DNA from 3 places in the Salinicola sp. JS01 genome. Region 3 is predicted to be linked to each of the others. Evidence: predicted binding sites of a transcription regulator. Region 3 holds the regulator's gene; each other region holds the start of a gene.
The links. Region 3 encodes sigma-54, which starts transcription at its own class of promoters, with help from an activator protein. Its sites were predicted from a motif close to TGGCACNNNNNTTGCTNT; they were not measured.
Positions count from the first base shown of each region.

Region 1: QO259_RS03945 (sugar phosphorylase) is a predicted target of sigma-54. The motif match lies at 2,052-2,069, and genes of this name have one in related genera.
Region 2: urtA (urea ABC transporter substrate-binding protein) is a predicted target of sigma-54. The motif match lies at 1,494-1,511, and genes of this name have one in related genera.

Region 1 covers NZ_CP127244.1:862,979-866,225, forward strand. Annotated here, with positions in the region: fluoride riboswitch at 75-162, opposite strand; gene QO259_RS03945 (sugar phosphorylase) at 192-2,006, opposite strand; gene nrdR (transcriptional regulator NrdR) at 2,161-2,640, shown strand; gene ribD (bifunctional diaminohydroxyphosphoribosylaminopyrimidine deaminase/5-amino-6-(5-phosphoribosylamino)uracil reductase RibD) at 2,706-3,247, shown strand, end outside.
Region 2 covers NZ_CP127244.1:1,195,797-1,199,043, forward strand. Annotated here, with positions in the region: gene QO259_RS05365 (acyl-CoA dehydrogenase C-terminal domain-containing protein) at 1-1,225, shown strand, start outside; gene urtA (urea ABC transporter substrate-binding protein) at 1,576-2,883, shown strand; gene urtB (urea ABC transporter permease subunit UrtB) at 2,997-3,247, shown strand, end outside.
Region 3 covers NZ_CP127244.1:1,340,385-1,343,631, reverse strand. Annotated here, with positions in the region: gene lptA (lipopolysaccharide transport periplasmic protein LptA) at 1-8, shown strand, start outside; gene lptB (LPS export ABC transporter ATP-binding protein) at 40-765, shown strand; gene QO259_RS06090 (RNA polymerase factor sigma-54) at 1,113-2,537, shown strand; gene hpf (ribosome hibernation-promoting factor, HPF/YfiA family) at 2,653-2,961, shown strand; gene QO259_RS06080 (PTS sugar transporter subunit IIA) at 2,972-3,247, shown strand, end outside.

The DNA of each region.
Region 1 (3,247 bases), 480 kb from region 3:
ATCTCGGCAGACGAGGGGTCTCCTGCGGGCGGGAAGGGCTGAAGCATGACGCCTGCGCAGGACACACCTCGGGTGCGTTGGCAGGCATCATCAGCGGGCTGCGGTTTGCGGCCGGGGCGGCGGGGCCCATGCCGCGGGAGGAATGCCATCTCCCGGTTGCCACTCTAGCCAGCCGTGACGGCCGCGGCAAGTCACGGCTGCACCAGCCACAGGCTACGGTAGGGTCGCAGGATCTCGCGCTCTTCGGGGTGGGGATTCCAGCGCTTGCCATCCTTGAGCACGTCGTACCACTCGCCGTTCGTCAGCGCGTCGATATCCAACGGCTGACGTTTGTCACTGATGTTGTAGATCGCCAGCAGCCGGCGCCCGCTGGCCAGCGGGCCGCGCTCGATGGCGAACAGCCCCGGCCCGGTATCGAGCACGCGCTGCGGCGCCTCGGGATGGAAGCAGGGCTCGCTGGCGCGGATATTGAGCCGGCGCTTGAGCGAGGTGAAGGCTTCGCGGGTGGGCGTGCTGCGGCTGTCGATCAGCTCGTCGAGCTCCTCCTTGACCCAGCGGTGGCGGTTGATCGAACGCAGCCGGCCGCTGCGCTCGACGCCCTCGTGGTCATTGAGCGTCGCCGTCAGCGAGTGCAGATAGACCCCGGGAATGCCTTGCAGCGCGAGCATCAGGTTCTGGCTGCACAGGAAGCGTTCGACCTGCCACGCATCGGCGCCGCGGCGGGTGCCTTTCATGGCGTCGAAGTAGGTGATGTTGATCTCGTAGGGCGAATCGCTGCCGTCAGGGTTGGTCTTCATGCTGACGTAGCCGCCGAAGCGGTGCATCAGCTCTAGCAGCAGCGACACCTCGTGCGGCGGCAGCAGCCCCTCCAGCGCGCGCACCCCGATCCCATCGTGGCTCGCGGTGAAGTTGAAGTAGGTGCAGCCGGCGGGCAGCGGTGGCAGCGCGCTCGCCCACTCGGCCAGCGCAGTGGCGTCGCCGCTGGTCAGCGTGTGCAGCAGCAGCGGCGGCAGCGTGAACTGGTAGATCATATGGGCTTCGTCGGGCGTCGCCGTGTCGTTGGCGGAAGCGTCGTCGCTCCCGGCGGCCGATGCTTCAGCCGGCGTGCTCTCCAGGCCGAAGTAGCTCATGTTCTCGGCGTGGGGCACGTTGGTTTCGGTGATCAGCAGCGTGCCCGGGGCCACGTAATCGAGAATCGCGCGCAGCAGACGCACGATGGCGTGGGTCTGCGGCAGATGGATACAGCGGGTGCCGACCTCCTTCCACAGGTAGGCGATCGCATCGAGGCGGATGATCCGTGCCCCCTGCTGGACATAGAACAGCAGGATGCCGATGAATTCGAGCAGCACGTCCGGATTGGCGAAGTTGAGATCGATCTGATCCTCGGAGAAGGTCGCCCACAGATGGCGCGTGCCGCGTCGGGTCGAGACCGGTACCAGCAGCGGCGAGTTACGCGGGCGTGTGACCTGTGAAAGATCGGTCTGCGGGTCCATCTCGATGAAGTAGTCACGCCCGGGTTGGGTACCTGCCAGATAGTCGGTGAACCACAGCGAGTCGCGCGAGACGTGGTTGATCACCAGATCCACCATCAGGTCGCTGCGCGCGGCCAGACGGCGGATGTCCTGCCAGTCGCCCAGCTTGGGATCGACCTCGCGGTAGTGGATCACCGCGAAACCGTCGTCGCTGCTCCAGGGGAAGAAGGGCAGGATGTGCAGGCCACTGAAGACGCCGTTGAGCCGGGTAGCGAGAAAATCGTCGAGCACGTCCAGCGGCGGGCGCTCGCCGTCGATCAGGCTGTCGCCATAGGTGATCAGAATCTGGTCGCGTTCGCTCCAGGTTGGACGCGGCTGGCGGTCGAGCGCACCTTCATGGTGCGCCAGCAGCGTCGTCAGCCGCCGTAGCACCTCGTCCCGCCGCGGCCCGTAGACTTCTTCGAGCCGGGCGCCGGCGCGGGCGAGAAAGGCGTCTTCGGACAGGGCGGGGTAATTGGCAGCGCGGCTGGGCATGGGGCGGTTCCTGACGTGGCGGCGAAAGGGGAGCTTGACGTTATCCTTGCAGAACTCGGGCCAACAGGGAACGAAACGCGGAAACCGCCGTGTTTCCGGTATCTTGTGCAAACCGTTACACTGCGCGCATAACGCGCCGACGAGTGAACCATCGATGCATTGTCCTTTTTGCGGTACCCACGATACCAAGGTGACCGACTCGCGCCTGGTCGCCGAGGGGGATCAGGTGCGTCGGCGTCGCCAGTGTGCTGCCTGCGGCGAGCGTTTCACCACCTACGAGACCGCCGAGCTGGTGATGCCCCGGGTGATCAAGGCGGACGGCTCGCGCGAGAGTTTCGACGAGCAGAAGATGCGCGCCGGCATGTCGCTGGCTTTGGAAAAGCGTCCGGTCAGCGTCGAGTCGTTCGAGGCGGCGGTGGAGCGTATCCGTCAGCGCCTGCGTGCGCGCGGCGACCGCGAGGTGGAAGCGCGGGAGGTCGGCGAGGAGGTGATGGAGATGCTCAAGCGCCTCGACCACGTGGCCTATATCCGCTTTGCCTCGGTCTATCGCCGCTTTCAGGATCTCGATGAATTCCGTGCCGAGATCGACCGCCTGGCCCAGGAGCCTAAGATACCCGGCGACACCAAGCGCTGATCGCGCTTCCCCGACCCTGCTGGCCGGCGCCGGCCGCCGGCCTTGCCACTGTGTGAGAGATGCCGATGTCCGATGCCCCCCTGGGTAGTACTGCCGTCGATTCCGAAACCTCCGCTTGTGCGGAGGCTCAGGACACGGCCTGGATGAACCGTGCCCTGCGCCTGGCGCAGCGTGGCCACTACACCTGCGATCCCAATCCGCGGGTCGGCTGCGTGATCATCAACGCCGGCGAGCTAGTGGGCGAGGGCTTTCATCGTCGTGCCGGCGAGGCCCACGCCGAAATCAACGCCCTCGCGGCGGCCGGCGAGGCTGCCCGCGGTGCCACCGCTTACGTCACGCTGGAGCCGTGCTCGCACACCGGGCGCACCGGGCCCTGCAGCCAGGCGCTGATCGCCGCCGGCGTGGCGCGGGTGGTGGCGGCGATGGAGGACCCCAACCCGGCGGTCTCCGGGCGCGGCTTCGCCCAGCTGCGTGAGGCCGGTATCGCGGTGGAGGTGGGCCTGCTCGAAGCGCAGGCGCAGGCGCTCAACCCTGGCTTCGTGCGGCGTATGCAGCAGGGGCTGCCGCGGGTCACGTTGAAGATGGCGATGAGCCTGGATGGGCGCAC
Region 2 (3,247 bases), 140 kb from region 3:
CGGCAGCAAGATCTGGATCACCGGCGGCGAGCACGATCTCACCGACAACATCGTTCACCTGGTGCTGGCCAAGCTGCCCGACGCGCCGCCGGGCGCCAAGGGCATCTCGCTGTTTCTGGTGCCCAAGCGCGTGGTCGATGACGAGGGGCAGGTCGGCGAGGCCAACGGCGTGGTTTGCGGCGGTCTCGAACACAAGATGGGGATCAAGGCCAGCGCCACCTGCGTGATGCACTTCGAGGCGGCGCGGGGGGAGCTGATCGGCGAGCCGCACCAGGGTCTGGCGACGATGTTCACGATGATGAACTACGAGCGGCTGTCGATCGGCATGCAGGGTCTGGGCCTGGGCGAGATCGCCTATCAGAGCGCGATCGACTTCGCCCGCGAGCGCCTGCAGAGCCGTGCGCCCGGCGGCGCGGCGGCGCCGGACAAGCCCGCCGACCCGATCCTGGTACACCCGGACGTGCGCCGCATGGCGCTGGACGTGCGCGCCTGGAACGAGGGCGGACGGCTGTTCGCGGCCTTCGTTGCCCGCGAGCTCGACCGTGCCCGCTACCACCCGGAGGCCGAGACCCGCGCCGGTGCCGAGGAGATGGTCGCGCTGTTGACTCCGGTAGCCAAGGCCTTCCTGACCGATCGTGGTTTCGAAGCCACGGTCGAAGCGCAGCAGCTCTATGGGGGCAGCGGCTACTGCGTCGAGTGGGGCGCCGAGCAGTTCGTGCGCGATGCGCGTATCGCCATGATCTATGAAGGCACCAATGGAATTCAGGCGATGGACCTGGTCGGGCGCAAGCTGGTGCGTAACGGCGGCGCCTATGTCGAGCGTCTGCTGGGGCGCCTGCGCGCTGACCTGGAGGACGGCGCCGCCGATGACACGCGTCTGCGGCCCTTCCATGCCGCTGCCGAGGCTGCCACAACGCGGCTGGAACAGGCGACCCGTCAACTGCTCGATCGCGCGGCGCAGGATCCGGCCGAGGCCGGCGCGGCGGCCCACGACTATCTGCAGCTCACCGGTCTCAGCGTCTACGCCTGGATGTGGTGGAAGGCGGCTCGCGCGGCGGTGCGTGGGCTCGACCAGGGCGGTGCGCTGGGTGAGGCCGACTACCGCGACAAGCTGATCGTGGGGCAGCACTTCCTCGAGCGCCTGCTGCCGCGCAGCGAGACCCACGCACGCCAGCTCGAAGCAGGGGCGGCGGGGTTGATGGCCATGGATGAGCTGCGTTTCTGATGAACTGGCGCGCTGGCGCCAGCGAGTTTCGATCAGTGGTTTGCACGCTTTTGGGGCGCTCGTGATACGAGTGCCTTTTTTTGTCTCCATCATGGTGCATCTGGCGGCTCGTCTTGAGGGGGAGCCAACACACTGTCCTGCTTCAGGAATTCGTGTGACGAGCGGGAGTGGTCGAGCGCCATGAGGGGCTGGGCGGGCGGCTCGGGCGCGCGCTGAAGGTGCGTTTCGAGGCTATTTTTGTATACGAAAAATCCATGGAGGCAAAAAAGGGCACGGAAAATGCATGAGGGTAGGGGCAGGGTGCGCCGGCGGCGCCGGTCACCGAACCAGGGATCCTTCAGGAGCGTCTCATGACAACAACAGCCCTACGCAAACTGATCGCGACATCCGTGTTCACCACCACGCTGGCAGGTTTCTCGGCGCCGCTGCTGGCGGCCGACGATGGCCCGATCCGTGTCGGTATCCTCCACTCCCTTTCCGGCACCATGGCGATCAGCGAATCGACGCTGAAAGACGAGATGCTGATGCTGATCGATCAGCAGAACAAGGCCGGCGGGCTGCTCGGGCGCCAACTGGAGCCGGTGGTGATGGACCCGGCCTCCGACTGGTCGCGCTACGCCGAGCAGGCGCGCAGCATGCTCACCGGTGACAAGCGCGTCGATGTCATCTTCGGCAACTGGACCTCGGCCTCGCGCAAGGCGGTGCTGCCGGTGGTCGAGGAGCTCGACGGGCTGCTGTTCTACCCGGTGCAGTACGAGGGCCAGGAGTCCTCCGAGAACATCTTCTATACCGGCGCCGCGCCCAACCAGCAGGCGATCCCCGCGGTCGACTATCTGATGGGGCAGGGCGTCGAGCGCTGGGCGCTGCTGGGTACCGACTACGTCTATCCGCGCACCACCAACGAGATCCTCGAGGCCTACCTCAAGGACCATGGCGTCGCAGACGACGACATCATGGTCAACTACACCCCGTTTGGCTTCAGCGACTGGCAGTCGATCGTCTCCCGGGTCAAGGATTTCGGCAGTCAGGGCAAGAAGACCGCGGTGGTCTCGACCATCAATGGCGATGCCAACGTGCCGTTCTACAACGAACTCGCCAATCAGGGGATCAAGGCTTCGGACATCCCGGTCGTGGCGTTCTCGGTCGGCGAGCAGGAGCTGACCGGCATCGACACCGCGCCGCTGGTTGGCCATCTGGCCGCCTGGAACTACTTCATGAGCGTCGACAGCGACGCCAACTACGACTTCATCGACGCCTGGGTCGCCTATACCGGCAACAAGGACGCGGTGGTCAACGACCCCATGGAAGCTCATTACATCGGCTTCAACATGTGGCTCAAGGCGGTCGAGTCGGCCGGTACCACCGATGTCGACGCGGTCAAGGACGCGATCATCGGCGTGACCGTGCCCAACCTCTCCGGCGGTGCGGCGACGATGATGCCCAATCACCACATCACCAAGCCGGTGATGATCGGCGAGATCCAGGACGATGGTCAGTTCAGCGTGGTGTGGCAGACCCCGACCACGGTGGCCGGTGATGCCTGGTCCGACTACCTGCCGGCGTCGAAGAACCTGATCAGCGACTGGCGCGCGCCGCTGCGCTGCGGAAAGCTCGATGTCGAGCGCATGGTCTGCGAGGACGGTGCAGGGGCCAACTGATCGGAGGCGGTGCCGGGCCGCGGCCATGCCGCGGCGCTCACCGCCCGAGCACGTGCCCGCGCCGTCCACCGGATGGCGCGGGGCCAACGGTAACGCAGCATGAGCGTTCCATCATGATGATGAATTTCCACGCCGGAGGCCGCCAGTGCGCTCGCCGGATCTGCCACTCGCTGCTGCTCGGCCTGCTGCTGTGCGCGGCATTGGCTACCACGGCATCGGCGGCGGTCGGCGAGCCCCAGGCCAGAGCGCTGTTGCAAGCGCTCGATACGCGCAGTTTCGAGGCCAAGGGCGAGGCCGCCCAGGCGATCGCCGACAGCCAGGCGAGTCAGAAGACGCGCTGGCTGCAGGCGCTGCTCGATGGCCG
Region 3 (3,247 bases):
CCCAGTGACGCGCCCTTTCGCGAGGCAAGGAAGAAAGCGATGAAAACGCTAACGGCCGCCAACCTGGCCAAGAGCTACAAGGGGCGTCGAGTCGTCCATGACTTCAGCCTGACCCTGCGCCAGGGCAGCATCGTCGGCCTGCTCGGCCCCAACGGTGCCGGCAAGACCACCTCCTTCTACATGATCGTGGGCCTGGTCAAGTCCGACGCCGGCAGCGTGCACATCGACGATCGCGATCTGAGCCGCGCGCCGATGCACGAACGCGCCCGCGCCGGCATCGGCTATCTGCCGCAGGAGGCCTCGATCTTCCGCAAGCTCAGTGTCGCCGACAACATCATGGCCATCCTGGAGACGCGCAAGGATCTCGACCGCGCCGGGCGCCGCGACCGCCTGGAGCAGCTGCTGGGCGATTTCCACGTCGACCATATCCGCGACAATCCGGGCATGTCGCTCTCCGGCGGCGAGCGGCGCCGGGTGGAGATCGCCCGGGCACTGGCCACCGAGCCCGCCTTCGTGCTGCTCGACGAACCCTTCGCCGGGGTCGATCCGATCTCGGTGGGCGATATCAAGAACATCATTCGCCAGCTGCGCGATCGCGAGATCGGCGTGCTGATCACCGATCACAACGTGCGCGAGACGTTGGATATCTGCGACAACGCCTACATCGTCGGCGACGGTCAGATCATCGCCGAGGGGCGCCCGGAAGCGATTCTCGACAATCAGCGGGTGCGGGATGTCTATCTGGGGCACGAGTTCCGCCTCTAGGCTTTGTAAGAAAACTACCTGCGCTCGGCAATACGGCGTTAAAAATCGGCTCAAAATGCTCATTTACATCCCGTAAACTCCGCGTTTTCGCCGTTTTTCGCCTTGTCTCGCCTTCGCTCGCTGACTTTTCGTACAGAACCTAAGGTCGCTCCCCCACTTCCCAGCCCGCTGCGCCAGCGCGGCGGACTGGTCCCTCTCGAAGCCGCCGAACGCCCAAGCCGAACGCACCGTGGCATAATTCTTGCATAAAGTTAGCGCTCAAAGCGTTGCATCCCCCGCAGGCAGTCAGTAACGTAAGGGCATCCTATCGACCGGCGGCCACCGCCGCCCCCTTGCGTGTCCATGCCATGTCCATGAAACCTTCACTGCAACTGCGCGTCGGCGCCCAACTGACGATGACGCCACAGCTGCAGCAGGCGATTCAGCTGCTGCAGCTGTCGACGCTCGATCTGCGCCAGGAGATCCAGCAGGCGCTCGAGACCAACCCCATGCTCGAGCTGGACGAAGAGTACGCCGAGCAGGCGGTCAGCGAGACGCCCGAGGCAGAGTGGGCCAGCGACATCCCCGAGGAGCTCGCCCTCGACAGCGAGTGGAGCGATACCTACCAGGACATCGCCCCCAGCGCCGCCCCGGCCGGCGCCGACGAATGGCCGGACCTGGAGCGCAACGCCGCCGACACCACGCTCCACGACCATCTCAACTGGCAGCTCGCCATGGGCGAATTCGACGCCCAGGAGCGCCTCATCGGCGAGTGCCTGATCGATGCCATCAATGCCGACGGCTACCTCGACGGCACGCTCGACGAGCTCACCGCGGGCCTGCGCGAGCAGTACCCGGGGGCGGTCACCAGCGCCGATGTCGAACGCATGCTGCTGCGGCTGCAGCAGTTCGACCCCACCGGCGTGGGCGCCCGCGACCTGCGCGAATGCCTGCTACTGCAGCTCGGCGCCCTGCCCGCTGATACCCCGCTGCTGCCCCAGGCCAAGCGGCTGGTGCGCCAGTTCCTGGAGGCGCTGGCCGGCGACGACCGACGCCAGCTCAAGCGCCGCCTGCGCCTCGACGACGCCGAACTCGAGCGCGTCGTCGCCACCATTCGCACCCTCGACCCGCGCCCCGGCCAGGCCTTCGACCACGGCCAGCAGGACTATGTGATTCCCGACCTGGTGGCCCGCCTGACTCAGGACGGCTGGCGCATCGAACTCAATGCCGAGGCACTGCCGCGGCTGCGCATCCAGCCCGACTACGCCGCGCTGATCCGGCGCGCCGACAAGAGCGACGACAACACCTTCCTGCGCCAGCACCTGCAGGAGGCACGCTGGCTGATGAAGAGCCTCTCCAGCCGCAACGACACCCTGCTGCGAGTGGGTCGCGAGATCATGGCGCGCCAGGTCGACTTCCTCGAGCGCGGCGAAGAGGCGATGAAACCGCTGATCCTGGCCGACATCGCTACCAGCGTCGACATGCACGAATCCACCATTTCGCGGGTGACCACGCAAAAGTTCATCCACACCCCGCGCGGGGTGTTCGAGCTCAAGTACTTCTTCTCCAGCCAGGTGGGCCAGCGCGGTGAGAGCGACAGCGTCTCCAGCACCGCGATTCGGGCACGCCTCAAAAAGCTGATCGGCGAGGAGTCGCCGCGCAAGCCGCTCTCCGACAGCAAGCTGGTGGAGCTATTGGCGCAGGCCGACATCAGTGTCGCCCGGCGCACCGTGGCCAAGTATCGCGAGGCCATGGGCATCCCCGCCTCCAGCGAGCGCAAGCGACTGTCTTGAATGGACTTTTAGAATTCACGCCAGCCCGCGGCGATCAATCGCCCGCGATCCCTTTGCAGCGCGGAGAAAAGGGTTACAATCAGAGGTGCCACATAAGCCGCAACAGGAGCGCGCCATGCAAGTGAACGTCACCGGCCATCACGTCGAACTGACCGACGCCCTGCGGGACTACGTCGACGAGAAACTCGCACGTCTGGAGCGCCACTACGACAACATCACCAACGTTCAGGTGACGTTGAGCATCGAGAAAGAGCGTCAGCAAGCGGCTTGCACGCTACACGCAGCGGGCGGCGACATACATGCCGAAGCCAGCGATATCGACATGTATGCCGCGATCGACGCCCTGACCGACAAGCTGGATCGCCAGCTGGTCAAACACAAAGAGAAGGCACAGGCCCGCGCGCAAGGCGCAGGCGCCCGTTAATTCCCCGATGATCACTCTGGAAACCATTCTGCCCCCCGAACGCACCCTCTACGGTGTGACGGGGGGCAGCAAAAAGCGTCTGCTGGAATTCTTCAGCACCTTCATCGCCCAGAATACGCCCAGCCTGGACAGTCAGGAGGTGTTCAGCCGCCTGATAGGGCGCGAGCGCCTGGGCAGTACCGGCATCGGCAACGGGGTCGCCATTCCGCACGCGCGCAGCCCGCACTGCAAGACGCCGTTGGCCGGCTTCATGCGCCTCGAGGATGCCATCGACTTCGATGCCATC